One region of the Micromonospora sp. NPDC005553 genome, then DNA from elsewhere that is predicted to be linked to it. Evidence: riboswitches for the same ligand, from Rfam matches in the RefSeq annotation. Region 1 holds a riboswitch; each other region holds the start of a gene.
What was found. Region 1 has a riboswitch for cyclic di-AMP ahead of ACFYPG_RS11040 (NlpC/P60 family protein). Riboswitches for the same ligand answer to the same signal wherever they lie in the genome.

Region 2: it holds a riboswitch for cyclic di-AMP, as region 1 does, so the genes downstream of both, ACFYPG_RS18915 (C39 family peptidase) here and ACFYPG_RS11040 (NlpC/P60 family protein) in region 1, are expected to answer to the same signal.
Region 3: it holds a riboswitch for cyclic di-AMP, as region 1 does, so the genes downstream of both, ACFYPG_RS08810 (hypothetical protein) here and ACFYPG_RS11040 (NlpC/P60 family protein) in region 1, are expected to answer to the same signal.
Region 4: it holds a riboswitch for cyclic di-AMP, as region 1 does, so the genes downstream of both, ACFYPG_RS29025 (coiled-coil domain-containing protein) here and ACFYPG_RS11040 (NlpC/P60 family protein) in region 1, are expected to answer to the same signal.

What each region holds. Positions count from the first base shown of each region.
Region 1 is NZ_JBIAJD010000002.1:783,427-790,495, forward strand. Features, by position in the region: gene ACFYPG_RS11015 (2'-5' RNA ligase family protein) at 22-585, shown strand; gene ACFYPG_RS11020 (DUF4240 domain-containing protein) at 582-1,022, shown strand; tRNA gene ACFYPG_RS11025 (tRNA-Gly) at 1,080-1,153, opposite strand; gene ACFYPG_RS11030 (pyridoxamine 5'-phosphate oxidase family protein) at 1,415-1,972, opposite strand; gene dcd (dCTP deaminase) at 2,070-2,648, shown strand; gene ACFYPG_RS11040 (NlpC/P60 family protein) at 2,709-3,749, opposite strand; cyclic di-AMP (ydaO/yuaA leader) riboswitch at 3,763-3,898, opposite strand; gene ACFYPG_RS11045 (N-acetylmuramoyl-L-alanine amidase) at 4,134-6,116, shown strand; gene ACFYPG_RS11050 (NlpC/P60 family protein) at 6,172-7,069, opposite strand, start outside.
Region 2 is NZ_JBIAJD010000004.1:379,445-386,513, forward strand. Features, by position in the region: gene ACFYPG_RS18895 (glycosyltransferase family 2 protein) at 1-700, opposite strand, end outside; gene ACFYPG_RS18900 (acyltransferase family protein) at 1,000-2,235, shown strand; gene ACFYPG_RS18905 (hypothetical protein) at 2,329-2,811, shown strand; gene ACFYPG_RS18910 (hypothetical protein) at 2,945-3,715, shown strand; cyclic di-AMP (ydaO/yuaA leader) riboswitch at 4,000-4,140, shown strand; gene ACFYPG_RS18915 (C39 family peptidase) at 4,373-5,221, shown strand; gene ACFYPG_RS18920 (alpha/beta fold hydrolase) at 5,345-6,091, shown strand; gene ACFYPG_RS18925 (CDP-glycerol glycerophosphotransferase family protein) at 6,096-7,069, opposite strand, start outside.
Region 3 is NZ_JBIAJD010000002.1:319,990-327,058, forward strand. Features, by position in the region: gene ACFYPG_RS08780 (heavy metal translocating P-type ATPase) at 1-191, opposite strand, end outside; gene ACFYPG_RS08785 (hypothetical protein) at 204-1,151, opposite strand; gene ACFYPG_RS08790 (heavy-metal-associated domain-containing protein) at 1,165-1,374, opposite strand; gene ACFYPG_RS08795 (metal-sensitive transcriptional regulator) at 1,469-1,765, shown strand; gene ACFYPG_RS08800 (copper-translocating P-type ATPase) at 1,772-3,736, opposite strand; gene ACFYPG_RS08805 (YibE/F family protein) at 4,153-5,529, shown strand; cyclic di-AMP (ydaO/yuaA leader) riboswitch at 5,696-5,826, shown strand; gene ACFYPG_RS08810 (hypothetical protein) at 5,831-6,850, shown strand; gene ACFYPG_RS08815 (carbonic anhydrase) at 6,907-7,069, opposite strand, start outside.
Region 4 is NZ_JBIAJD010000008.1:95,497-102,565, forward strand. Features, by position in the region: gene ACFYPG_RS29005 (carbonic anhydrase) at 1-519, opposite strand, end outside; gene ACFYPG_RS29010 (alpha/beta fold hydrolase) at 689-1,660, shown strand; gene ACFYPG_RS29015 (HelD family protein) at 1,768-3,885, shown strand; gene ACFYPG_RS29020 (cation diffusion facilitator family transporter) at 3,992-4,909, shown strand; cyclic di-AMP (ydaO/yuaA leader) riboswitch at 5,028-5,159, shown strand; gene ACFYPG_RS29025 (coiled-coil domain-containing protein) at 5,165-6,229, shown strand; gene ACFYPG_RS29030 (hypothetical protein) at 6,370-6,870, shown strand; gene ACFYPG_RS29035 (SRPBCC family protein) at 6,995-7,069, opposite strand, start outside.

The DNA of each region.
Region 1 (7,069 bases):
CCGTGGCGGAAAGCTGTGGGGATGGAACCGACACAGACCGCGCTCATCGTGCCGATACCCGAGGCCGAGGATGCGGTGGGCCCCTTCCGGGCATCGCTCGACCCGGCCGCCGGGTGGGGGGTGCCAGCGCACGTGACCGTCCTCTACCCGTTCCTGCCCCCGCAGCAGATCGATGAGCAGGTCTTGGCCGTACTGCGCGAGACCATTGCCGGGATACCGCGGTTCGACGTCGCACTGACGGACGTCGGCTGGTTCGGTGACACGGTCGTCTGGCTTGCTCCACAGCCAGCTCGCCCGTTCCGGGAACTCACTTCGGCCGTGTGGCAGCAGTTTCCCGAGGCGCCCCCCTACGCCGGGGCGCACAGCGATGTGGTGCCGCACCTGACCATCGGTCACGACGCCGCCAAGCCCACGCTGAGCCACGCCGCAGAAACCATCTCCACGCACCTGCCGATCAACGCGGCCATCGACAGAGTCAGGCTCATCGCCGGAACACCGGACATCAGCCCCTGGCGCACCGTCTGCGAGTTCCCGCTAGGCACCACACCACCTGCGCCGGCTGGACCGTTACCGTCCTTGACGTGAACTCGGCGGAATTCTGGAAGTTCCTGGAGCCGTCAGCCGAGGAGACGGACGGCCTGTGTAGCAGCGACTCGTTCTGGTACTTCCAACCATGGCTCATCGGCCAGGGGCAGCGCTGGTGGCAGCACGTCGCCCAAAACCCCGACAACCTCGCCGACCTGCCCGCTGTGCGTGCGCTCGCCGGCCGCAGTCTCTGGGAACGGGCCGACGCGGAGTGGCCGCACTGGGAAGAACTCGCTTACGTGGCGTCCAGCGCCTACGACCACATCACCGGGCGTGAAGACAGCCTCTATGAAGCGCTGGACGCCCGGGGCCACCGCCCGTACTTCGATCCAGCCCCAATCGATGAACCCTGGGACAGCGACAGCCTCGCCGAGATCGAACAACGCCTGCCGCGCCTCATGCGCTTGTTCCCCCGCCAGCACTACGTGAAGCCCTGACCAGCGCAACATCAAAAGCCCTGGCTGGGACTGTTGTCCTGACCAGGGCTTTGATCGTGGAGCGGGTGACGGGAATCGAACCCGCACTGTCAGCTTGGGAAGCTGATGTTCTGCCATTGAACTACACCCGCAAGCGGCACCACTGTACCCGAGTCGTCGGGCCCATGCACCCAGGCACCCCCGGTGACCGCAGGTGTCTGCGGACCGTGCCGCCCGGGTCGGCAGGGATGATCCACTCGGTTTCCTGGAAGTCGGGGCGTCCGGAGCGCCGGGATACCGCAAGTTCGTTGAAGTCGAGTGGATCATGCGGGAGTGGCAGGCGTGGCGGGCGTACGCATCGGTGCCGGCTCCGTCACGACGGAGCCAGCACCGATGATCTTCCGGTCGTGTGGTCAGGCGGCCGTGCACTGCACGTCACGGCTGAGGAGGGTCGGGCGCGTCTGCGGGACGGCGAGGGGCGCTGCCACCGCCGACTGGGCGTTTGGGTCGAGCCAGACCCGAACGGCCGGCCGACTCGGCCCGAGACCCGGAATGCCCGCGATGTGCTGCTCGCGGCGGGTGAGCATGGCCACGTCGACGGTGAACTCGAAGAGCCGCCAGTCGACCTGCGGCTCGGCGCGGGCGCTCTGCGCCAGCTGCGCCACCAGGATCGGATCGGTCACCGGGCGGGCGTGACCCGCCACGTACGCCTCGTCGTCGCTCTCCTCCGCAGGGAACGAGTGCAGCGCGTAACGGCCGTCACGTTCGAGGTCGCGGCGCTTGGGCGAGTCGATGATGAAGCAGAACAGCCCCTCGGCGGTGATGACCGGGGAGACCGGATGGACGCGGGGCCCGCCGTCGGCACGGACCGTGGCCAGATAGCCGAAGCCCGGCCCGTACTGCTGAAGGAGAACGCGGATCCCGTCGGCGAGTCGGGGCTCGTCGGCGGCGAATTCGGACCAGGAAGCCATGTGGGCATTCTATCGAACAAATGTACGAGCAGCGACCTCGACGCGCTGGTCCGGCACCGAATCCGGCCACTTCCGGCAACGCGGCTATGGTGGTCCGATGCTGCTCTCCGACCGTGACCTGGTCTCCGAGATCAAGGCCGGCACGCTGGGCTTGGAGCCGTTCGAGCCCACCCTGGTCCAACCCTCCAGCATCGACGTCCGACTCGACCGGCTGTTCCGGGTCTTCAACAACCACCTCTACACCCACATCGATCCGGCCATGCAGCAGGACGACCTCACCTCGGCGGTCGAGGTCCCCGACGGCGAGCCGTTCGTGCTGCACCCGGGGGAGTTCGTGCTCGCCTCGACGCTGGAGGTCATCTCGCTGGGTGACCAGCTCGCCGGCCGGCTGGAGGGCAAGAGCTCTCTGGGCCGGCTCGGGCTGCTCACGCACTCCACCGCCGGTTTCATCGACCCAGGCTTCTCCGGTCACGTGACGCTGGAACTCTCGAACGTGGCGAACCTGCCGATCACCCTGTGGCCGGGCATGAAGATCGGGCAGCTCTGCATCTTCCGGCTCTCCTCGCCGGCCGAGCACCCGTACGGCTCGGTGGTCTACGGCTCGCGCTACCAGGGCCAGCGGGGGCCGACACCCAGCCGCGCCTGGCAGCACTGGCGCACCTGGCCCACCCGCTAGGACCAGAACGACGAGGGCCCGCCGCGACGCGATCGCGACGGGCCCTACGGTCACACTGGGTCAGCCTGGACGGCCGTAGCTGTGGATCGGGCCGTCGTCGACCTTCTTCATCTTGACCGGTTGACCGGCCTGCGAGGCGTGCACCACCCAGCCGCCGCCGACGTACATGCCGACGTGGTGGATGTCGCTGTAGTAGAAGACCAGGTCGCCGGGGCGCAGGTCACCCTTGCTGACGTTCTTGGTGACCCGGCTCTGCGCGGCGGCGTTGTGCGGCAGCGACACGCCGGCCTTCGCCCAGGCGGCCAGCATCAGCCCGGAGCAGTCGTACGAGTTCGGGCCCTCGGCACCCCAGACGTAGGGCTTGCCGATCTGCGCGCAGGCGAACTTGACCGCGGTACCCGCGGCGCCGCCGGGGTAGCTACCCGGGCAGGGCGCCGGGCGCAGCGGACCGCCGCCACCGCTGCCGTACACCTTCAGGCGCAGCTTCTGCAGGCGGTCGATCTCGTCGTTGATCTGCTTCTTCTTCGCCGCCAGCTGGGCTTCCGTGCGGGTCAGCTGGGCCACCATCTCGTCCAGTGGCGCCTTCTGCGCGGCCAGTTGGTCGCGCAGGTCGGCCACCTCGCGGACGTCCTTCTGCTGGTTGTGCGCGAAGCGGTCCAGCATTTCGAGCTGGCCGACCACCTCGCTGGGCGACCGGCTGCCCAGCATCGCGTTGACGGTCGAGACGTTCTCACCCATGTAGGCGCGTACGGCAAGGGCGCTGACCTTGTCCATCGCGGCGTCGACCTGGCGCTCGAGCGGAGTGATCCGGGCGGCCAGCGCGTCTGCCTGCTTGCGCTTCGCGGCGAGGTCGATGCGGGTGGCGTTGTGCCGTTCGATGATCGGTTCGAGCTTGTTCCAGTCGGCGTCGATCTGGCGCTCGATCTCGGCGACGGAGGGGTCGGCGTGGGCCGCCGTGGCACTGCCGGTCAGAACGACGGCGACGCCGGCCAGCGCGGCGAGTGCGGTGGTGAAGCGGGACCAGCGTGGGCGCGGCACTATCGACGCCGGGCCGGCTGATGCCGACCGCTCGGACGACGGCCGCGGGGCATGGAGTGCCACCGGGGTTCCGTACTCCTTCTTCCTGACCGCCTACCGGGTTAGCTGACGGGTTCGGGCGGGAAGTCGGCGCCCTACCGCAGTGGCTGCGGATTCACCCCGAGGGACCTGGGTCCCCGGTTCGCTCGGAAACGACTCGGCGGTGTCGGTCCGTTACCGCCCGGGGTGGGCGGAGCTGCTGTCGGGCCGACAAATGACCAGAGTAGAGACGCCCGTTACCGATCCGCAACCCGTGCGGCCGTGACACTCCGTACGGATTGGATGAGGTCACCGACCGTGTGTGAAGAATTCTTTCCCCAAGCTTCGATAGATGGAAAGGTATTGACGCGAGCTCCCGGACGGCGCGATGGTGATTTGACCTAACTCCGCGAGAATCTAGGGGGTTCGATGCACCATCCAACCCTGTCGACCGGCTGGCGCGCGCTGCTCGCCGCCACCGTGGTCGCCGCCGCGACCACGGTGCCACTTTCCGTCGGCCCGGCCGCTGCCGCGCCCACCACCGACCGCCAACAGCAGTACGCCGACGCGGCCACCGAGTACGGCGTACCGGCCGTCGTGCTGCTCGGCGTCTCCTACCTGGAGTCCCGTTGGGACACCAACGCCGGCACACCGAGCACCAGTGGCGGCTACGGCCCGATGCACCTGACCGACGCCCGGCATGTGGCCGCCCTACCCGGGCGCGGCCACCACGACGCCGGTGCCGAGGACCCACGCGGCGACGACTCCCGTCCCGCCCGGGTGCCCGCGCCCCGACCGGTCGAGGCGCCCGCCCCGTCCACCGCCGCGTTGCAGACCGTCGACGCCGCCGCGGCGCTGACCGGTGCCGCCCCCGAGGCACTGCGTACCGACGCGGGCCTCAACATCCGGGGTGGGGCGGCGCTGCTGAGCGCGTACCAGAGGGATCTGGGCGCGCCGGTCGGCGCGGACACCGACCCGGCGGCCTGGTACGGCGCGGTGGCCCGGTACTCGGGCGCGGACAGCGCCGACGCCGCGGCGGCCTTCGCCGACGAGGTCTTCACCACCATCGGCGCGGGCGAAGCCCGGGTGACCGACGACGGCCAACGGATCACCCTGCCGGCCCGCGCGGTGCGGCCCGAACGTTCCTGGCTGGACCGGCTGGGCCTGCGCCGGCTGGCCCGCCCGGACGGGGTGGAATGCCCCCGCACCATCTCCTGCGAGTGGATCCCGGCGCCCTACGAGGCGTTCGGCGACGGGGACTACGGCAACCACGACCTCTCCGACCGGCCCGCGCGGCAGAAGATCGAGTACATCGTCATCCACGACACCGAGGCGAGTTGGGCCACCACCCTGCAACTCGTCCAGGACCCGACCTACGTGAGCTGGCACTACTCGCTGCGCTCGGTCGACGGGCACATCGCCCAGCACGTCAAGACGAAGGACGTCGGCTGGCACGCCGGCAACTGGTACGTCAACGCGAAGTCGATCGGGTTGGAACACGAGGGCTTCGCGGCGCAGGGCACCTGGTACACCGAGGCGATGTACCGGACCTCGGCGAAGCTGGTCCGCCACCTGGCGCTGCGGCTGGGCATCCCACTGGACCGCCAGCACATCATCGGCCACGACAACGTGCCCGGCACCATCCCCTCGACAGTGCGGGGAATGCACTGGGATCCGGGCCCCTACTGGGACTGGACGCACTACTTCGACCTGCTGCACGCCCCTCGACTGGACACCGGCACCCCGGCCACCGGGCTGGTCCGGATCGACCCGGACCACACCACCAACCAGCCGGCGTTCACCGACTGCGTCACGGTGGGAGTGCCCTGCGCGCCGCGCGGCTCCTCGGCGGTGGTGCTGCGTAGCGCACCGTCCGCTGACGCGCCGCTGGTCAACGACATCGCGCTCCGCCCGGACGGCAGCCCGAACACGATGGCGGTGTCGGACCACGGGGCCCGGGCGTCCGCCGGGCAGACGTACGCGTTGGCCGGCCGGCAGGGCGACTGGACGGCGATCTGGTACCTCGGGCAGCGGGCCTGGTTCCACAACCCGACGTCCGCGCCGACCGCCAGTTGGACCGTCGGAGTCGTGGCGACGCCGAAGCCCGGAAGGGCCACCGTTCCGGTGTACGGACGGGCGTACCCGGAGCAGTCCGCGTACCCGGACGGGGTGCCCTACCAGGCGATCACGCCGCTGCAGTACACGCTGGCCGCCGGGCAGCGGTACGCCGTCGGCGCGGTGCTGGCCGGCGAGTACTACCGGGCCAGCACGTTCGACGGCTCCTCACCCGGCGACTGGACCGTCATTCGCGGCAAGAACCGGTACGCGCAGATCCAGTTCGGCCACCGGATCATGTACGTCGACCTCGCCGACGTGCAGCTGTTGCCCTCCCCGGTGGGGGCACCCCGCTGAGAACCACGACGGCCCCCGGTCGGTGACCGGGGGCCGTCGTGTCGCGCGAGGTGGATCAGCCAGGTCTGCGGAACCCGGCGATGGGCATGGTGGTGATGCTGGACACCTGCACCGGTTTGCCGGCGCGTGGCGCGTGCACCATCTGGTTGTTACCCAGGTACAGCCCGACATGACTCAGGCCGGAGAAGAAGAACACCAGGTCACCGGGACGGGCGTCGGCGCGCGAGATGGCCTTGCCCTCGTTCCACTGGTCACCGGTGTGGTGCGTCAGGTAGATCCCGGCCGCCTTGTAGGCGTACTGGGTCAGCCCCGAGCAGTCGAACGAGTTCGGCCCGGTGGCACCCCAGACGTACGGCTTGCCGACCTTGCCGCAGGCGGTCTTGATCGCGGTGCGGGCCGCCGCACTGAACACGCCGTTGATGGTCGGGCAGGCCGCCGTCTTGACGGTGGTCTTGGGCATCGACGCCTCGAGCTGCTTGATCTCGGCGTCGATCTGCTTCTTCTTGGCCGCCAGATCGTTCTGCTGCTTGGTCTGGGTGACGATCAGCGCGTCCAGCTTCTGCTTCTCGCCGTCGTACTTGGCCCGCACGGCCAGCACGCCCTCGACCTCCTTGCGCTCCTGCGAAGCGAGCCGGTCGAGGATGGTGAGCTGCTCGGTGAGCGTGTCCGGCTTGGCGCTGACCAGCAGCGCACCGATGTCGTGTGACGGGCCGGAGATGTAGTAGCGGGAGGCGAGGTCGCCGACCCGGTTGAGCGCCAGCTCGCTCTGCAGCGCCAGCGGCTCGATCTTCTTCTGCAGGTTCGCCGACTTCTGCCGGTTGACCTTCAGCTGCGCCCGGACCTTGTTGTACTGCTCGATGGTGGGCTCCAACTGCTCCCACTTCTTGTCGATCTGCGCCTCGATCTCGTCGACCGTGGGCGCGGCATGTGCCGGCGCGGTCAGCAGACCGGCG
Region 2 (7,069 bases), on a different contig from region 1:
GCCGGCCGCTGCGGGTGGAGGTGATCGCGCCCTGGCGGCCCTGGCGGTACAGGTAGCAGACCCGGTCCAGCACGGAGATCTTCTCGGCCCCGATCAGCAGGGGGTGGCTGAACGGGATGTCCTCGTACCAGCCGGGGAAGAACCGCAGCTCCAGCTCGTCCATGAAGTCCCGGCGGACCACCTTGTTCCAGGCGGTGTGCTGCACCCGCAGCAGTTGCGGCTGGTCGGCCAACCGGGTCACGCCGGTGATCCCGCGCAGCATCGGGCTGCTCGCGTCGACCTCCCGTCGGCCGTCCTCGTGCACCCGCAGGTGGTCGAGCATCAGCACGTCGGGCTGGTGCTGGCGCAGCCGGTCCAGCACCGCGGCGATCGTGCCCGGTGGCAACCAGTCGTCGCTGTCGACGAACCAGACGTACCGGCCGTTGGCCACGTCGAGCCCGGCGTTGCGGGCCAGCCCCAGACCCACGTTGCTGCTCAGGTGCACGACGCGCACGCCGTCGCGGCTGACCGCGTACGAGCGGAGCATGTCGCCGCAGCCGTCCGGGGAGGCGTCGTCGACGGCGATCAGCTCGACCGCGTCCGACTCGCTCGCCGGGATGTCGGCCCGAATCGACTCGAGGCACTGGTACAGGTACGCCTCGACGCCGTACACGGGCACGACGATGCTCAGCAGCGGTGCGTGCGTCGGCTCATTGACCACGTCCGCCACCTTCGACGACCCGGGTGGCCGGCCCCGGAACCCGACGTTGCCGCCGATGGTGGACTCTCTGAACTCCCGCCCAGCGGGAGGTTAACGCCGAGCCGGTGGGCGGTTTCCGGCCCGGGGAGCGCGGGCTCGTGGGGCGGGTGGGATGCGTCCGGTTCACCCGGGAGTGACCCGGTAGGGTGCCTCGGTGCGGCCCTGCCGGGTCGTCGTGGGCGTCGCCGTCGCGCCGTCCGACGCCGCGCCGAGGAGGCTACGACAGTGCTGGTGACCCTGCCGAGCGCCGGGATCCCGGCATGACGAGCGTCGCCGCGACGTCGGCCGCCCGGCCCGCACCGGCCCCGCCCCGGCTGCCCTCGCTGACCGGGCTGCGGTGGATCGCCGCTCTGCTGGTCTTCGGCTTCCACGCCGGCACCATGCGGATCATCGCCGAGCCGGACTACAAGGCAGTCATCGACGCGCTGTTCACCCTCGGTCTCTCCGGGGTGCAGTTCTTCTTCATCCTCAGCGGTTTCGTGCTGGTCTGGTCGGCCCGCGAGGGCGACTCGCGGCGTACGTTCTGGCGGCGACGGATCGCCAAGATCTACCCGAACCACCTGGTGCTGTTCGTGGCGACGCTGGTGGTCGCCTGGTGGTTCGCCGACCCGGTCCTGCCGGCGGCGGCGTTGGAGAACCTGCTGCTGTTGCAGGCGTGGGATCCCCGGCCGGGCTGGTTCTACAGCATCAACACCGTCAGCTGGTCGCTGTCCTGCGAGTTCTTCTTCTACCTCTGCCTGCCGCTGGCGCTGCCGCTGCTGCGCCGGGCCCGGCCGAAGCTGCTCTGGGCGCTGATCGTCGCGCTGCCCCTGCTGATCCTCGCGCTCTGGCCGGCGCAGGAGTTGGTGCCGGAGGTGAGCCGTTGGTGGTTCACCCAGATCTTCCCGCCGGTGCGGTCGCTGGAGTTCTGGTTGGGCGCGGTGGCGGCCGAGTTGATGCGCCGGGGGCTCTGGCGCGGTCCCAGACTGACAGTGGCCAGCGGAATCTTCCTGGTCACCTGGGTGGTGGCCGCGCAGTGGATCCGCGCCGAGCTGTGGACCACGCTGCTCGCGGTCGCGTACCTGTTGGTCATCACCGCTGCCGCGGACGCGGACGTGCGGGGTCGGCGCTCGCCGTGGCGCTCCCGGCCGTTGGTCTGGCTCGGTGAGGTCTCGTTCGCCTTCTACCTGGTACACGTGCTGGTGATGACGAGCGTGCTGCGTTGGAGCGGAACCTGGGGGATCGGCTTCGGAGGCTGGCGTGGCCCGGCCGTGGTGCTCGGTTTCCTGGCGGTGAACCTGATCCTCGCCGGGTTGCTGCACCGCTTCGTCGAAACTCCGATGATGCGCCGGCTCGCGCCGCGCCGCGCGGCCCGTCCAGCGCCCGTCCCGCGACAACGCCCGGCCGGCGACGACGACGCGCGAGACCCCGGAAGCATCGCCCGCGGCGAGGTCGACGGACCCGCCGACGAGGCCGGTCAGGCTGGCGGTCGATCAACCTACGTCGACCTGCGCTGACGGCGTCCACCCTGGTCAAAGGGGGTCGGCGCGGCGTGATCCGACACGCCCGTGGTCGATGCGCACGGGTTGGCGCGACGGTAGCGTGGGGACGTGCTTCCGGTCGCGTTCACCTGTCCGCTGTGGTGGGTGGCGCGCTGGGCGACTCGGGTGCTGACCAGCCTCGCCGTCGTCGCGGCCCTGGCGCTCGGCGCAGGCCCGGCCACGGCCGCCACGTCGACGCCTGGCACGGGGCCCACGTCGAGCGTGGTGCCGACCACTGTCGCCGGCTCGCTGGCGGCCTCCTGCCGACACGCCGCGCCAACGGAGTCAACCGTCATCTACGCCGGCCGTGCGTCGGGCGACGATGGTGCCGACGCCACCGGCTCGGGGGCACACGGCGCGGCCCGTCCGGCCGCAGCGAAGGCCACCGAGGAGTCGGTCCCGACCTGGTCGGTCGACGCGCCGGTGGCGCTCCCCGGCGATCAGGGCACCATCGCGGCCGGCGTGCTGCCGGCCAGGGCGGCCGAATCTGACCGGCTGCCCCTCGTCGCCAGTGCGAGCGGTCGGGCTTCCCGGGCCCCACCCGGGCGCTGAGCCACCGGGACGACCGTCCCGCCGCCGCGCCCTGTCGACCCACCCGCTCCCTGACCCGCCGACCCGTGGCCCGCCGTGGCCCGCTGGTCGGCGCGGCTTTCCATCGCACTGCTCTCTCCCCGAGGTGCCGACCATGGAGACCGTCGTCTTCTACCAGTTCGTGACCGAGGTGCCGCGGGCCGCCGCCATCTGGTCGACGCTGTTCCTGCTGACGCTGGGCCTGCTCACCGTGCTGGCCGCCCGCCCCGAACGGGCCCGGCCGACCGGCGATCCGGTCCCGGCCGGGCTCACCGCTCAGGAGCTGGCCGACGCCGAGGCCGTCGACAGGCGCCGCTACGCCGAGGAGGTGGCCGTTGCCGCGGCCCGCGCGGCCACCACCGCCCAGCGGCGGCGTGCCGCCTGGCTGGCCGCTCAGGAACAGCTGGAGCAGGCCTGGATCGGGTACGACGAGGCGGACGCCGCCGCGCGTCGCTTCGCTGGCGCGGGGGCACTGCCCACCCCGCAGACCCCACACACCCCCGCCGAGTACGCCGCCCGGGAACGCTATCTGCACCGGGCGGCGATGGCGGCGTACTGGCGGGGCGACCTGACCATGGCGCAGCTCGGCGACGTGTTCGGGCACCGGCGCGGTTGGGATCCCCGGCGACACCCGGTCGAGCAGGAGGTGCTGATCAGCCGGGTGATCCGGGATGCGCGGTCGACCGACTACCAGGTGGCCGCCGACCGTGAGCGGGTCGCCTGGCGCGACGCGGAGTTGGCCGCCGAGTCGGCTCGTGCCCTCGCCGAGGAGGCGTACGCGGCGGCGGCCCGGCTCCGCCCGAGCGTGGTCCCCGCGCGCCGCACGGTCGCCGGGGCGTTGCGTCCCGCCGTCGTGGCACTGTGGCGCCCGGCCCGGGTGGGTTGAGCCCAATCCGTTATGTGAGGCCGGTCACCCAATCGGGAAATCGGACGTCCGACGCGATCGACGGGATTGTTCCCGCGATTGTGGCCGCGTTCTTTACGGCCTGTCCGGTTGTCGCCCCTAGGCGTCGCCGTAACTGGTTGTCCCATCGAGTCACATCGTCGGCATTACGCGCAGAAATTGTGGCGCCAATTGGGGTTTACGCAGGTGAACCTGGCTTGGCAGGGCGTTGAGACGCCAGTAGTGTCGTCCCGTCCGGTGCGGTAACCGATCGCAAGACGCGACGCCGCATCGACCCGCTTAATCGTGATCTACGAACCGGGGACCCACCAGTAAGTCCGGGGTGAATCCGCGAGCCACGGCCCGCGGTAGGGCGTCTTCCCGCCCGAATCCGTCAGCTAACCCGGTAGGCGGTGTCGGAAGGAGTCCCATCCTCGTGCAGCACCTTTCCACCCCTCGGTTGTTCCCTCGCCTCCACGGCGCGGCGGTGCACCCGCTCAATCGTCGCGTGACGGTGAGCTGACCCCCCGGGTCATCGCCTTTCCCGCCCGGCCGATCCGGGCGTTCCCCTGAGCGGTTCACACCCGCGGACCACGGTCCGCGCGCTGGCGCCTGCCCGGATACCGGTCCGGCCCCGGTGTGCCGCTCTCCCCCCGATCCGTGGAGGACCCCGTGAAGCACACCCTGCAGCGTCAGCTCCGTCGCCTCGCCACCGAGCGCCCGTACCAGATCGTCGCCGCCTCCGCCGCAGCCCTCGCTATCGCCACCACCACCGGCGCCCTGCTCACCACTGCTGACGACGCCCCGGCCGGCCAGCGCACCGCGACCACCGTCGCCGAGATGCGCAGCGACGTCGCCGCCTCCCGCAGTGAGGCCCGGGACGCGTCCCCCTCTGCCAGCGCCGCGCCGACCACGGCCGCCCCGGCCACCAGCGCCGCGTCGCCCGCCGCCAAGGCCAAGAGCAACCCCGACCTCACCCGTAAGCCGACGCCGCCGAAGCCTCCCGCGACGAAGGTGCTCGACTACGACTACGAGGCGCAGAACACCTACTACAACTGCGGCCCGGCGGCCACCCGGAACGCGCTCAGCGCCGCGGGCATCGACCGCACCCAGGAGGAGCTCGGCGCCGAACTGGGCACCACCGAGATGGGCACCAACTCGGCCGAGGACACCACCCGGGTGCTCAACGCCGAGGTGAAGGGCTCCCCGTACCGGACCCGGATGTTCCCCGGCACGCCCAGCCCGGCCCAGATGGACCGGCTCCAGGCTGACGTGGTGAAGGCCGTCACCGACGGCCGGGGCGTGGTGGCCAACGTCGTCGGGGACGCCGTCGACACCGACGGCGGGTGGCACTCCTACGGCGGTGGGCACTACATCGCCGTGGTGGGCTACAAGGACAACGGTCGCACCGTGCGGATCGCCGACTCGGCGAACCCGGCCGACCCGTCGTACTGGATCACCACGATCGACCTGGCCAACTGGATCACCAGCCGGGGCTACTCCGCCTGACCCGGGCACCCTGACCGCCGCGGGCGCCGTCTCCCACAAGGAGCCGGCGTCCGCGGCGTTTGTCCGCCCGGCCCGCCATCGACGGCCCTCGTACCCGACCCTGAACCGTGGGAGACTGCGGCCGTGGTGGATGAAACGGGTGGTCACACCGGCCGCGGGCCGGTCCTGCTGCTGCTGCACGGGATGGGAACGACCGGGGACGTGTGGTTGCCCTGGGCCCCGTACCTTGAGCAGCACTGGCCCGGACGGTGGCTGGCACCGGACCTCGCCGGCCACGGCTGGGCGTCGCCGCTGCCGTCGTACTCCTTCGCGGGCTTCGCTCAGCAGATCGCGCGGGCCCTCGTCCCCGACGACCGGCTGGTCGTGCTCGGGCACTCGCTGGGTGGGGTGGTCGGCCTGGCGCTGGCCGCCCGCGACGCCGGAACGCCGGTGGATGCCGTGGTCGGGCTGGGCATCAAGGCACTCTGGTCACCCGCCGAGCTGAGCCGCGCCGCCGAGCTCGCCGCCCGACCGGTGAGCTGGTTCGCCACCCGCACCGAGGCGGCTCGCCGCTACCTGCGGGTCGCCGGGCTCACCGGTCTGGTCCCGCCGGACCACCCGGTGGTGGAAGCCGGGCTGCGCCAGGTCGACGGCCGGTGGCGCCTCGCCATGGACCCCGCGGCCTTCGCCGTCGGCGAGCCCGATCTGGCCGCGCTGCTGGCGGCGACCGACGTGCCGGTGGTGCTGGCGCGCGGGGAGAGCGACCCGATGGTCACCGACGAACAGCTCAAGGAGTACGGCGTACCGGTCGCCACGCTGCCCGGTCTCGGACACAACGCGCACGTGGAGGACCCGGCGGCGGTACTGGCGCTGCTGGATCCTTACCGCTGAGCGGCTATGCCGGTGCGGTCGCGGTGAGCGCCTCGGCCGGTGCCAGCTCCCGGCGGGCGGCGGCCAGGAACGCCTCGGCGTACGACTCGGCCGGGAAGTCACCCAGGTAGCGGCGGCGGGTGGCCCAGCGGGCCTCGGCCAGCGGGTCGGTGTCCAGCAGGGCGGTCAGCACGTCGTCCACGTTGGACATGTCCCGACGCAGCACGTATCCCGACCCGGCCAGCGGGAACCGCTCCACGAACCGGTCGCCCTCGTCGCCCATGTCGGTGACCGCGTACGGCTTGCCGGAGTAGAGGAAGTCCGAGATCACTCCGGACACGTCGGAGACCAGCGCGTCGGCGGAGTTGACGCACTCGGTCAGGCTCAGCTCCCGAGCCGCCGCGCCGACCACGTGCTGGCGGCCGGTGCGGGCCCGGTCGGCGACGAGCAGCTCGGTCAGGCGGCCCAGTTGCCGGGCCGAGGCCGGGTTCTGCGTGGTGTACGGGTGGGCTCGCAGGATCACCGTCGCGCCGCGTTCCAACAGTCGGCGCAGCAGGCTTTCGGCCACCGGTAGCGAGCAGTAGTCGGCGTCGGCGTGGTGCCCGGTCCAGGTCGGCGTGTAGAGCACCGTCGGGTGCGCCGATCCTCTTGCGGGCTCCGGGCGTACCTCGATCGACTCGACCTGTGGACGACCCACCACCACGAACTTGTCGGCCGGGATCTGCACTCCGGCGCGGGCGTACCTGTCGATCGCCGCCTGCCCGGCTACGAAGATCCGGTCGAAGATCCCCGACACCGGGTTGGCGCTCGGCGCCTTGTCGCTGTCGCCGTGGTGCAGCTGGATGTGGGTGAGCTGGGTGAAGCGGACGCAGTGGCTGTTCTTCGCACCGTGGTTGACGTAGAACGCCGCCCGCAGGCTCGGCACCAACGCCTGGTCCATCGCCCCGAGGGTGGGGCAGTAGACCACCGGCGCGTCGGTGGCGGCCGCGATCGGGGCCA
Region 3 (7,069 bases), 460 kb from region 1:
TCGTCGGGCGTGACGCCGTCGGCGTACCGGACTGTCGCCTTCTCGGTGGCGTAGTTGACGGTGGCGCTCACCCCGTCCATCCGGTTGAGCTTCTTCTCGATGCGGGCGGCGCACGCGGCGCAGGTCATCCCGCTGATCGCCAGTTCGATCCGGTTCGGCGCCTCGGGCAGCGGTCTGCTGGTGGTGGTCATCGTCTGGTCCCGTCAGTCGTGTCCGTGCCCGGGGGTGCCGTGGTCGGCCCCGCCGGTCGGTGCGGGCCCGCTCGGTTTGGGGGCGTCTCCGGTCGGGGCAGCGCCGGCGACCACTGTGAACTCGGCGGTGTGCACCCTCCCGCCGTGTTGGAAGTCGAGGTAGAGCCGGTAGCTGCCGACCGATGGCACCTCGGCGAGGAAGGTGACGGCCGGACCGGGCCGGGTGCGCCCGTCGCCGGGTGTCCCGTCCGGGTGCACGTGCAGGTAGGCCAGATCGCCCCGACGCAGTGCCACCAGGTGCCCGTACGCGCCCAGGTAGGGCTCCAGGTCGGTGACCGGCTGCCCGTCCCGGCTGACGGTCAGGGTCAGCGACGACGTCCGACCGGGCTGCGGCGCACCGGTCAGGGTGACCGTGTAGCCGTCGACCGTGGTGCTGGTCGTCGGGGCGGGCAACGGCCGTTCGGTCAGCTCGCCGGGGACTGTCACGTCCATGCCCAGGGTCAGCGACTCGCCCCCGGTAGGGGTGAAGTCGGCGAACGCCCGCCACTGCCCGGGGCCGGCCAGCGGGGTGTCGACCCGCCAGGTGCCGTCCGCGGCCAGCTCGGGGTGGACGTGGCGGAAGCCGGAGAGGTCCCGACGGGCGACGATCAGGTGCATCTGCCTGTCGTGCGCCACGTCGTACCGGGTGACCGGGCGGCCGTCCGGGCCGGCGATCCGGAAGGCGAACTCGTCGGCCGGGGCGTCGATCGGTTCGAGGGTGTAGCCACGTTCGGAGACGAGCAAGCCGCCGGGCAGCCGATCGCCCGTCCCGCCCCGCTCGTCCGCCGTCGGGGTGGTGGCATCGTCGTGCCGGCTCTCGGCGACCGGGGCGGGGTCGACGACCCGGCCGATCCCGTAGGCGGCGCCGAAGACCGCCGCCAGGCCAACGGCGAACCCGGCCAGTTTCGTCACGGTACGCACGCCGACCCGCCGATCACGCGTCGACGAGGTCGTAACCGGCCTCGTCGACAGCGGCCCGGACGACGGCGGTGTCCAGCGGCTGGTCGCTGCTGACGGTGACCCGGCCGGCGGCGAGGTCGACCTGGACGTCACGCACACCCGCGATGGCGCCGACCTCGGCGCTCACCGCGCTGACGCAGTGCCCGCAGGTCATGCCCTGCACCTGGTACGTCGTGTCGACCATTGGATCGTCTCCTTCGTGGTACCGGTACCCGGTGGGGGTATCTCAACAGAACCGACCGTACCATACCCCCTGGGGGTACGCTATCCTGGTCGGTATGACCGCACCCACCCCGATCCGCGGATACACCGCCAGCAAGGACCAGCTGCTCGCGCGGCTCCGCCGCGTCGAGGGGCAGGTCCGGGGCATCGAGAAGATGGTCGACGACGACCGCTACTGCATCGACGTGCTCACCCAGATCTCCGCCATCCAGGCCGCCCTCGACAAGGTGGCCCTCGGGCTGCTCGACGGGCACGCCCGGCACTGCATGCACGAGGGCGCCGCCGAGGGTCGGGCCGACGAGATGGCCACCGAGATGATGGCGGCGGTCGGCCGGCTCATGAAGCGCGGCTGACCGCGCTCAGTCCGGCGCGGGATCGAGACGGACCCGGCGCAGCAACTGAGCGTTGAGCGCCACCACGATCGTCGACGCCGACATCAGCACCGCGGCCACCGCCGGGCTCAACGCCACACCCGCCCAGGCCAGCACCCCGGCGGCCAGCGGCAGCGCCACCACGTTGTAGCCGGCCGCCCAGGCCAGGTTCTGTCGCATCTTCCGGTACGACGCCCGGGACAGCCGCACCACGGCCCCCACCCCGCGCGGGTCCGAGGATGCCAGCACCACCCCGGCGGACTCGATGGCCACATCGGTGCCCGCGCCGATCGCGATGCCCACGTCCGCCCGGGCCAGCGCAGGCGCGTCGTTCACCCCGTCACCGACCATCGCCACCACCAACCCCCGCCGCTGGAGCTCGGCCACCCGATCGTCCTTCTCGGCCGGCAGCACCTCGGCGAAGACCTCGTCGACGCCGGGCCGGAAGCCGAGGTCGGCGGCGACCGCCTCGGCCACCGGCCGGGCGTCACCGGTGATCATGGCGATGGTCCGGACACCCTCGGCACGCAACTCGTCGACAGCGCGCCGGGCCTCCGGACGCACCTCGTCGGTCAACGCGAACGCACCGAGCACGGCGTCGGGCAGCCGCACCAGGTGCAACACCGCGGCACCCCGCGCCGACCACCGCCCGGTCGCGGCCTCCAGCTCCGCCGGGAGCGAAACGCCCAGTTCGCGCAGCAGCGCCGGCCCGCCCACCGCGTACTCCGTACCGTCGATTGTCGCCTTCACACCGCGGCCCGGCAGCGACCGGAACCCGGCTGCCCGGGCCGGGCCGCCGCGGCCGGCCGCCGCCACTATCGCCCGGGCCAACGGATGTTCGCTATCCGACTCGACACCGGCCGCGATCCGCAGCACCTCGCTCCGCTCGACGCCGGACGCCGTCGCCAGGTCGGTCACCCCGTGCTCGCCTCGGGTCAGCGTGCCGGTCTTGTCGAAGAGCACGGCGCCGACGGTCCGCATCCGCTCCAGGGCCAACCGGTCCTTGACCAGAATCCCGGACCGTGCAGCGAGCGCGGTGGAGAGCGCGACGACCAGCGGGATGGCGAGACCCAGCGCGTGCGGGCAGGCGATCACCAGGACGGTGACCGCACGGACCACCGCCTCGTCGGGCTGACCGAGCGCGGTCCAGACCAGCACGGTCAGCACGGCGGTGCCGGTGGCCAGGTAGAACAGCGCGGCGGCGAACCGGTCGGCCAACAGTTGGGCCCGTCCACCGGAAGCCTGGGCCTGGGCGACCATCCGCTGGATGCCGGCGAGGGCGGTCTGCTCACCCAACGCCTCGACGCGCACCCGGATCGCCGAGTCGGTGGCGACGGTGCCGGCCACCACCCGGTCGCCAGTCGTCCGGACGACCGGCCGCGACTCCCCGGTGATCATCGATTCGTCCAGCTCAGCGCCGCCCTCGACGACACGGCCGTCCGCCGGCACCCGGCCTCCCGGCCGGACCAGCACCACGTCGCCGATCCGCAGGCCCGTCACCGGCACGGCCTCGACCCGCCCGTCCGCCGGCACCCGTTCGGCCTCGTCCGGCAACAGCGCGGCCAGCGCCGCCAGCGCTCCCCGGGCCTGTCCGATGGCCTTCATCTCCTGCCAGTGCCCGAGCAGCATGATGGTGACCAGCGCGGCCAACTCCCACCAGAAGTCCAGGTCGAAGACGCCGACGCTGGTCGCCAGGGACGCGGCGTACGCGACGGTGATCGCCATCGCGACCAGCAGCATCATCCCGGGCGCCCGGTCCCGGACCTCTCGAACCGCGCCAACCAGGAACGGCCAACCGCCCCACCAGAACACCACCGAGCCGAGCACCGGGCCCACCCAGCCCTGACCGGGGACGACGTCCCCGCTCAGGCCCAGCCGACCCGACACGAGATGACTCGTCAGCACCACCGGGATGGTCAACACCAGGCAGACCCAGAACCGGCGGCGAAACATCGCCGGATCGTGTCCGGCGTGCTTGTCGTGCCCGGAATGCTTGTCGTGTGGCACGGGTTCGGCGTGTCGCGGTCGGTCGGGGCCGGACGGTGACGGAGCGGGCATGGCTCCAACATGCCGCCCCGGAGACCGCCGCGCGAGCGGTTCGGCCGCCCGACACTCCGCCGCGACCTGCAACCCTCGGAGGGGCTGGCTAGCATCTCCCCCGATGGCCCTCCGAATGCCGCTGCACAGTCGGGCACCGGCGCCGCCACGTCGTGGCGGTGCCCTCGGCCGACCGGGCCGAGCACTGACCGTCCGTGATCAAGCGGTCATCAGGCAGCGATCCGCCCCGCCGTCCGCCGCGTTTCCACCGCAACGGTGAACCGCCCGGCCCGCTGACCCGTATCCCGCACCGGATCGTTGGGAGTCTCACCTTGGCCGCCGACCACACTCACCCCGCTCCGTCCGCCCCGCCTCGGGTGCGACGGATCCTCGTCGTGACTGTGGTACCCCTCTTCGTCGCCACCGTGCTGGCCGCGGTGCTGCTCTGGCCGCGCGGCGGGTCACCGCAGACCGATGGTGGTGCCGACGTGCCGCGCTACCCCGGCACTGTCACACGGGTGGTGAGCGAGCCGTGCCCGCCGGCGCCGTCGGTCCCCGAGGGCACACCGAGGGTCGGCGATGGGCGGTGCGGCACTGTCGACGTGCGGGTGGACGACGGGCCGACCGCCGGCCAGCAGGTACGGACTCCGGTGCCCGACGGGCCCGGCGCACCCCGGGTCGAGGTCGGCGACGAGGTGGTCCTGGTCGAGCTGGCCGACCCGACCGATCCCGCCACCAGCAACTGGAACATCGCCGAGCACCAACGCGGCACCCCGATGGTGTGGCTGGCGGTGATCTTCGCGGCCGCGATCGTCGCGTTCGGTCGGTGGCGAGGTCTGGCCGCGCTCGCCGGGCTGGCCGCCAGCTTCGCCATCCTGCTCACCTTCGTGCTGCCGGGCATCAGCGCCGGCAGGTCACCGCTGCTGGTGGCGGTGGTCGGCGCGGCCCTGATCATGTTCGTGGTGCTCTATCTGACCCACGGGGTCACCGCACAGACCTCGGTCGCGGTGCTCGGCACCCTGGGCAGCCTGGTCCTGACCGGCGTGCTCGCCACCATCGCCACCGCCGCGACCCACCTCACCGGCTTCGGCAGCGAGGACGCCACCACCCTGTCGATGTTCCAGGGCGACGTGGACCTGCACGGACTGCTGCTCGCCGGAATCATCATCGGGTCACTCGGGGTACTCGACGACGTGACGGTCACCCAGGCGGCCACCGTCACCGAACTGGCGAACGCCAACCCCGGGCTGACCCGGTTGCAGCTCTACCGTGCCGCCACCCGGGTCGGCCGCGCGCACATCGCCTCCACTGTCAACACCATCGTGCTGGCGTACGCGGGTGCGTCACTGCCCCTGCTGCTCCTGCTCACCGCCGACTCGCGGCCGATCGGGCAGATCCTCACCAGTGAGTTCCTCGCGCAGGAGATCGTCCGCAGCGCGGTCGCCACCCTCGGTCTGATCGCCGCCGTGCCGCTGACCACCGGGCTGGCCGCGGTGGTCACCGCCGCCGGGCGCAGCGACGCCTCAGCGCCCACCGACGCTCCCGCGCCCCAGCCCCGGCCCCAGCCGGACCGCAGCGAGGCACTGGCCGCACTCAGCTCACCGCGAACGGCCGGCTCCGACGAACCGGACCGGACGCGGACCGCACCCCCACCCGAGGCCACCGACCGGTGGCCGAAGTCGAACAGGAGCACGGATACGGCATGGTGACACTCCTCAGCGTGACCAGATCGGGCATCCACCCTGAGAACCCCGTCACTGGTCACTCAACGCTATGGCGAAATGACGCTTTTGGTCGGCATCCAGGCGTAGCTCAGCCGGTCGACTCTCGGGTAACCTCGCTGCCGGTTACCGATGAAGGCGCGAAGCGGCGTCTGCGGTGCCACCGCCCAATCGCCAACCGGCGAGCCGGGGACCCAGGTACCTGGGGTGAATCCGCATCAGCGGTAGGGGCCACTTCCGCCCCGAACCCGTCAGCTAACCCGGTCGGCGGTCGACGGAAGGGAACATTGTGACGGCACCCCTACGCCGCTGGTTGACACCCGTGGTGGCCGTGATCGCCGCACTGACCGTGTTCGCCGGGCCGTTCCCGGCGCACGCCGCCCCGACGAACCCCACACCGTCCGGGCACGAGGAGGACGGCGAGCCCAAGCTGCTCAACGACGTCATCGAGCAGGCCAACCGTGACTACTCCGCCGCGAAGTCCAAGCTGGACAAGTCCAAGAAGCGGCAGAGCGAGTTGGCGGCGGAGGTCAACCGGGCCAAGGCCGAACTGGACGCGTTGGCCCCGCAGGTCGGGCAGATCGCCGCACAGGCGTACCGGACCGGCCGGATCGGCGCGGTCGCGATGCTGCTGGAGAGCGACGCGCCCGACTCGTTCGTCCAGCGCGCCGGGCTGCTCGACGAGATCAACATGGTCAACGAGAAGAAGCTCTCCGAGGTCAACGAGGTGAAGGCCCGCGCCGAGCAGGCCAAGCTGGCCCTCGACACCGAGGTGCGCGAGCAGCAGAAGCAGACCGCCCTGATGGCGAAGCGCAAGAGCGAGGCCGACAAGGCGCTCTCCCTCGTCGGCGGCAAGGGTTTCACCGGCGGCCTGGTGGATGCCACCTCCAAGGTCGCGAAGATCGGCCCGGGTCGCACTGCCGACGGTGACTGGAAGGCCCAGTCGTGCAGCGAGAACGACCCCACCACCTCCGGCTGCATCACGCCGCGCACGCTGCACGCGTACAAGGAGGTCAAGGCGGCCGGCTTCAACCGGTTCGTCGGCTGCTACCGCCCCGGCGGGCCGTGGGAGCACCCGAAGGGCCGCGCCTGCGACTGGTCGCTACAGAAGAGCGGGTTCTCCCCGTGGCACAACAACGACACCCGGACGTACGGCAACAACGTCGCCGCGTTCCTCATCCGTAACGCCGACCGGCTCGGCATCTACTACGTGATCTGGAACCGGCAGATCTGGTTCCCGGCCACCGGCTGGAGTTCGTACAGCGGGCCGTCGAACCACACCGACCACGTCCACATGTCGCTGCTCTGACCCGCACGATCCCCGTCGAGGGCCGTTCCGCGTAACGCGGAGCGGCCCTCGTCGCGTCAGACGGTGGCAGGCGCGGCCGGGTCGGTCGAGGCCGGAGTCGTCAACGTCGTGAAGCCGGCCGGAACGGCGGCCACCGGGCGTACCGCTCCGGCTGCCAGTCGGTAGGACACGCCCACCACCGCGCACCGCCCCCGCGCCACCTCGTCGGCCAGCACGGGC
Region 4 (7,069 bases), on a different contig from region 1:
GCGCAGGGTGCGCACCGTACGCCGGACGTGCCGGCGGATCGCCAGCGGCAGCACCGCCGGATCGTCGATCCCCGCCTCGGTGACCGCCGGCGCGATCTCGTCCACCAGGTGCGCCAGCGACCCGCCGGGACGCTGGCCGATGCGCAGCGCCTCTACCGTGGCCTGCACCGCGCCACACCGCTCGTGGCCGAGGACCATCACCAGCGGTACGCCGAGCTGGCCGACCACGTACTCGATCGAGCCGCAGACCGCGCGATCGAGCACGTGCCCCCCGGTGCGGATCACGCAGATCGCGCCGAAGGTCTGGTCGAAGATCGCCTCCAAGGGCACCCGGGAGTCGATGCAGCCCAGCACCACCGCGTACGGCTGCTGGTCGCCGGAGGCCGCGGCGGCGGCCGTGACGTCGTGCCCGTGCACCGGCTGGCCGCTGACGAACCGCCGATTGCCGGCGAGCAGGTCGGCCAGGGCGGCGCGGGGCGTACCGCCGGCCTGCCGCCCCTGCCCCGACGTCGCACCCATGGGCGCTCCCGACGACCCCATGCCGTCCAGCTTGGTCCGCCGCCGTCCGGCACGGGCGAGGTCGGGAATGTTCGCCACGGCGCGATTGGCGTGGTGTCATGGCGGGTAGCCGGTGTTACCGCCGGGTATCCCGGTGCTGGTGATACTGGGCGGCCCTGGGGAGGTGGCGATGCCGGAGCGGTTCGAGGTCGGCCTGCCGGACGGTGTACGGCTCAACGTCGAGGCGACGGGTCCGACGGACGCCCAGGTCACCGCCATCCTGCTGCACGGCTGGACGCTGGACGGGCGCGCCTGGCACCGGCAGGTCGAGGCGCTCACCGCGCCGCAGTTCGGCGATGCGGTGCGGGTGGTCGCCTACGACGCGCGGGGGCACGGCCGATCCAGCTGCATGGCGCTGCCCACTGCCACCCTGGCCCAGTTGGGTGACGACCTGGCCGCGGTCATCGACGCGGTCGCGCCGACCGGCCCGGTGGTGCTGGTAGGGCACTCGATGGGCGGCATGACGATCATGGAGTACGCCCACCGCCACCCCGCACACTTCGCCGCCCGTACCGCCGGCCTGGTCTTCGTCTCGACCACCGCCGAGGGGCACACGCACACCGTCTACGGGCTCTCGCCGCGGATCGCCCGGTTGATCCGGCTGGCCGAGACGACCGGCGCCGGTGTGCTGGCCCGGTGTGGCTCGTGGCGTGCTCCCCGGGCACTGCTGAACGCGCTGCGACCGAGCATCCGGTGGATGCTCTTCGGTGACCGCTGCGAGCCGGCCGACATCCGCCTGGTGACGTCGGCGGTGGCCCGGGCCTCGCTGCGTTCGATCGGCGGGTTCCGCGCCTCCATCGGCACCCAGCACCGCCTGGACACCCTCGCCGCGTTGGCCCACCTGCCGGCCGCCGCCCTGGTCGGCGACCGGGACCGGCTGACCCCACCGCCGTGCGCCGAGTCGATCGCGGCGGCTCTGCCGGCCACCGAGCTGACCGTCTGCCCGGGCGCCGGGCACATGCTGATGATGGAGCGTCCGGACGAGGTCAACGCCGCGCTGACCGGCGTCGTACGACGGGCGCTCGCCGAATCGCCGCCGGCCCACCTCGGCGCGTCGTCGCCGGCTCACCGTGGCGCGGCCCCCGCCGAGACGGGTGCCTGAGCACGTTCGCGCACCTCGGGCGCGGCGGGTCGGGCCCAGGGCCGTACTCTTCTCGGTTGGCCCGCGCGGTTTTCGCCGCCTGCCGGCGACCTCTGAAGGAGCGTGCGTTGACCGACCAGACCGGCCTCGAGCAGGAGATCGCCGTCGAGCAACGACACCTCGACCGGGTGTACGCCCGACTGGCCGAGCTGCGGCAGTCGGCCGTACGCGCCGAGCGTGACGGCTACCGGATGGCCCGGGTGGGCACGCACGGCGCCCTGGTCGAGCGCGACGCGATGGTCTTCCACGCGGCGCAGCGGCGGCACACCCTGGACGCCGAGCACGAGGGGCTGGTCTTCGGCCGGCTGGACCTGCGCGACCGTCAGGTGCTGCACGTCGGGCGGCTGGGGATCCGCGACGAGAACGCCGTCACGCTTGTCGTCGACTGGCGCGCGCCCGCCGCCGCCGCCTTCTACCAGGCCACCCCGGCGCAAGCGCTGGACGTGGTGCGGCGGCGCACGATCCAGTCCCGCGCCGAGCGGGTGACCCGGATCGAGGACGAGTTGCTGGACCCGACCGACGCCCCCGAGGGGATGACGGTCGTCGGTGACGGCGCGTTGCTGGCCACCCTGTCCAAGGCCACCGGCCGGGGCATGCGCGACATCGTGGCGACCATCCAGCGGGAGCAGGACGAGGCGATCCGCTCGCCCGGCTCCGGGGTGACGATCGTCGCGGGCGGCCCCGGCACCGGCAAGACCGCTGTCGCCCTGCACCGGGCCGCGTTCCTGCTCTACTCCGACCGCAGCCGCTACGCCGGCGGCGGCATCCTGGTGGTCGGCCCGTCGTCGGTGTTCGTCGAGTACATCGGCTCCGTGCTGCCGTCGCTCGGTGAGGACACCGCGACCCTGCACTCGTTGGGCACCCTCTTCCCGGGGATGACAGCCACCCGCCCCGACCCGCCCGAGGTGGCGGCGGTGAAGGGCTCGCTGCGGATGCGTCGGGTGCTGGAGCGGGCGGCCCGCGACGCGGTGCCAGGCGGCCCGGGTGAGCTGCGGCTGCTCTACCGGGGCACGCTGCTGCGGTTGGACCGGGTCGCGCTGGACCGGGTCCGGGACCGTGCGCTGCAACGCGGGGCACGGCGCAACGAGGTGCGCCGGGCCGGTTTCGACGGGGTGTTCGCCGCGCTCTGGGCGCAGGCCCGTGAGCTGAGCAGCGGTCGGCTGCCGGAGCAACCGGCCTTCGAGGCGGAGATCGCCGAGCGGTCGGAGTTCCGGGAGTTCCTCAAGGCGTGGTGGCCTCGGCTGCACCCCCGGCACGTCCTCGGCTGGCTGGCGCAGCCGGATCGGCTGCGCCGGTACGCCAGCGGGATCCTCTCCTCGGCGGAGATCCGGCTGCTCAACGCCGCGTACCGGAACCTGGACTCGGCCGGGCTGACCATCGCCGACGTGGCACTGCTGGACGAGTTGGACGCGCTGCTCGGCAAGCCCGCGCAGCCGGCCCGCGCGCGACGCGACCCGTTCCAGCTCGCCGGCGGCGTCCGTGAGCTGAGCACCCTCGGTGAACGGCAACGGGCCGCCCGCGCGGCGGCCCGGGAGCGCCCGGAGGACTACCGGGACTACGCGCACGTGGTGGTGGACGAGGCACAGGACGTCTCGCCGATGCAGTGGCGGATGATCGGTCGACGCGGCCGACTGGCCTCCTGGACCGTCGTGGGCGACCCCGCGCAGACCGCGTGGACCGGCGATCCGGAGGAGCTGACCCGGGCCCGCGACCAGGCGCTGGGCCGGCGTAAGCGACACGACTTCACGCTCACCACCAACTACCGGAACTCGGCGGAGATCTTCGCGGTGGCGGCGGCGGAGATCCGGCGGCTCTACCCGGACCTGCCGCTGCCGACCGCCGTCCGCTCCACCGGGGTCGAGCCGGTGGAGCTGGTGGTGCCCCCGACGGGCTTGGAGACCGCGACCGTGGAGGCCGCCGCCGGCCTGCTGGCCGAGGTGGAGGGCACGGTCGGGGTGATCACGCCGGTCCCCCGCCGGGACGAGGTCGCCGGTTGGCTGGGCGCGCTCGGCGCGCCCAGGTTGCAGGTGGTGACCAGCCTGGAGGCCAAGGGCATGGAGTACGACGGGGTGGTGCTGGTCGCCCCGAGCGAGATCCGGGCGGATCCGGGCGCCGGGGTGCGCACCCTGTACGTGGCGCTCTCCCGGGCCACCCAGCGTCTCACCACCATCGACCCGACCGGCTGACGTGTGCGGACTGCCGCCGGCGGAACGCCCTGCCCGTACACTTGCATACATAGCGATGTGAGCATACATTTGACCAGGTCCCGACCAGCGGCGGAAGGTGGTTCTCGTGGGCGCAGGTCATGACCACCACCATGGGTCCGTCGCCAATGCCGCACACCAGCACCGAGGTCGACTCTGGGCGGCGTTCGGGTTGCTCGCCACCTTGATGGTGGTCGAAGCGGTGGTCGCACTGCACACCGGCTCGCTCGCCCTGCTCTCCGACGCCGGGCACATGTTCACCGACGTGCTCGGCATCGGGATGGCGCTCGCCGCCATCACGGCAACCCGGCGGGCCACCGGCGACCCGCAGCGCACCTTCGGGCTCTACCGGCTCGAGGTGCTCGCCGCGCTGGCCAACGCCGTCCTGCTCTCCGGCGTCGCGATCTACGTGGTGGTCGAGGCGATCCGCCGCTTCGGTGACCCGCATGAGGTCATCGCCGGCCCGATGCTCGTGGTGGCCGTGCTCGGCCTGCTGGCGAACATCGCCGCATTCGCGCTGCTGCGCGCCGGAGCCAAGGAGAGCATCAACCTCCAGGGCGCCTACCTGGAGGTGCTCGGTGACCTGCTCGGCTCGGTCGGCGTCATCGGCGCGGCGCTGCTCATCACCGTCACCGACTGGTGGTGGGCCGACCCTCTGGTCGCGGTCGCCATCGGCGTGTTCATCCTGCCGCGCACCTGGCGGCTGGCCCGCGCCGCCATCCGCATCCTGGTGCAGGCCGCCCCGGAGCACCTCCAGGTGACCGCCGTGCACGACCGGCTCGCCGCCGTCCCCGGTGTCGTCGAGGTGCACGACCTGCACGTCTGGACGCTCACCTCGGGCATGGAGGTGGCCTCCGCCCACCTGACCATGGCACCGGGCGCGGAGGTCGGCGCGGTGCTCACCGCGGCACGTACGGCCCTGCACGACGACTTCCGCATCGAACACGCGACCTTGCAGATCGAGCCTGGCGCCGCTTCTGGAGCCTGCGGCTCCATCGAATGGTGACCGGTTCGTCGATTTCCGTGTTGACGCACGCACCGTCCGTCACATCGGCTGCAGCGGCCCCACCCGCACCGGTAGGCTCGGTCCCGGCCGTCACCAGGCGGCGCCCTCCCGGCGCCGGTGGCGGTCGCCGCCTAATCGCCCACCTGGGCGAACCGGGGAACCATGTTCCTGGGGTGTATCCGCGTCAGCGGTAGGGATCTTCCGTCCCGAACCCGTCAGCTAACCCGGTCGGCGGCTGACGGAAGGACATGCGCAGTGGCACCAGCACGACCACCCGCCGCCCGACTGGCGGCCCTGATCGTCGCGATGTTCGCCCTCGGCGTCGCGCTTCCGGCCGGCACCGCCTCGGCCGCTCCCCCGACCGGCCTGCGAGCCGCCGCACCCGACTCCGACGAGGAGGGCGGCACCCCGGCGTTGCGGGCCCAGCTCGATGCGGCCAGCAAGGGCTACCTGGACGCGAAGCGCGCCCTGGACACCTCAGTGCAACGGCAGAAGCAGCTCGGCACCCAGCTGGAGACCATCGAGGTCGAGATCGACCAGCGCAACGGCAAGGTCGGCGAGATCGCCGAGGTCGCCTACCGCACCGGCCGGCTCGGTGCGGTGTCGGCGCTGCTCAACAGCAACACCCCGGAAGGCTTCATGGACCGGGCCGCCGCGCTGGACGCGGTGGCGGCCAACGAGGACCGGGTGCTGCGCGACCTGCTGGACACCAAGGACAAGGCCAACCGCACCCGGGTCGCCCTGGACGGCGAGATCAACGAACAGCGCAAGCAGGTCGCGGTGATGGCCAAGCGCAAGGAGCAGGCCGAACGGGCCCTGACCGTGGCCACCACGCCCAAGCCGCAGACCACCGCCGACGCCGGCTCCAACCGCGGCACCTCCAGCGCCAACGCGAAGGCCGCGCCACGCAACTCCGACGGCTCCTGGCCCTCCGAGTCGTGCAGCGTCAACGACCCCACGCCGGCCAACGGCTGCATCACCCCGCGCACCCTGCACGCGCTCAATCAGGCCAAGGCCGCGGGATTCACCCGGTACGTCTCGTGCCACCGCCCCAGCGGCTCGGGTGAACACCCGAAGGGCCGGGCCTGCGACTTCGCGGCGCAGAAGAACGGCTTCGGCGGCGACGCCACCGGCGGCGACAAGACGTACGGCAACAACCTGGCCGCGTACTTCATCCGCAACGCGGACCGGCTCGCCGTGCTCTACGTGATCTGGTACAGGCAGATCTGGCTGCCCAGCAGCGGGTGGAAGTCGTACAGCGGGGCGGGCGGCGACCCGTCCAGCGACCACACCAACCACGTACACCTGTCGGTCTACTGACCCACTCGTCGTGATGCCTGTGAGCCACTGGATGGCTCACAGGCATCACGGCGTCAGGGGCCGGGCTACGTCACCGGGCGTACCCCTGATGTCGTCGCTCGTCGGACGACCCGGCTGTGGCCGGCGGGCAGCATCGCGGTATGCCTCGGATCCGACCCACCACCCGCAAGGCGCTGCTCACCCTGCACCTCGTCACCTCGCTCGGCTGGCTCGGCGCCGACCTGGTGCTGCTCACCCTCGGCGTCGCCGTTCAGCGGGGTGCCGATCCGGCGGTGGTCTATCCGGTCACGGCCCTGGTCGGCACGGTGCTGTTCGCGCCGCTGAGCGTCCTGGTGTGGTTGATCGGAGTCGCCAGTTCGCTGCTCACCCCATGGGGCCTGCTGCGCCACCGGTGGGTGCTGGTCAAGCTCGTGCTCACCACGGTGATGGTCGGGCTGGTGCTGTTCCTGCTCACCCCGAATCTGCGTCACGCCGGAGCGGTCGGCGCCGCCCTGCCCGCCCGCGATCGCGCCGACCTGGTCATCGCACCGGCGGTGTCGACCAGCCTGATGGTCATCGCGACAGTGCTCTCCACCTACAAGCCGTGGGGCCGACGTCCCATCACCCGCCCGACCCGCAACAGCGCGCCAACCCCGACCTAACGCACCCCACGCCCCGCCCCGCACACCCCGCACGCCCGCGATCTTGCAGTTACTGCGCCGACATATGGGTTCATCCCACTGATATCGACAGCCGAAACTGCAAGATCGGCGCGCCAGGGGCGGGTCAGGGGGGCGGGGTGTTGTTGGTGCGGTCCAGGGCGGCGCCCAGTCGGGTGGCGAGGGCGAGGTGAGCGGCCTG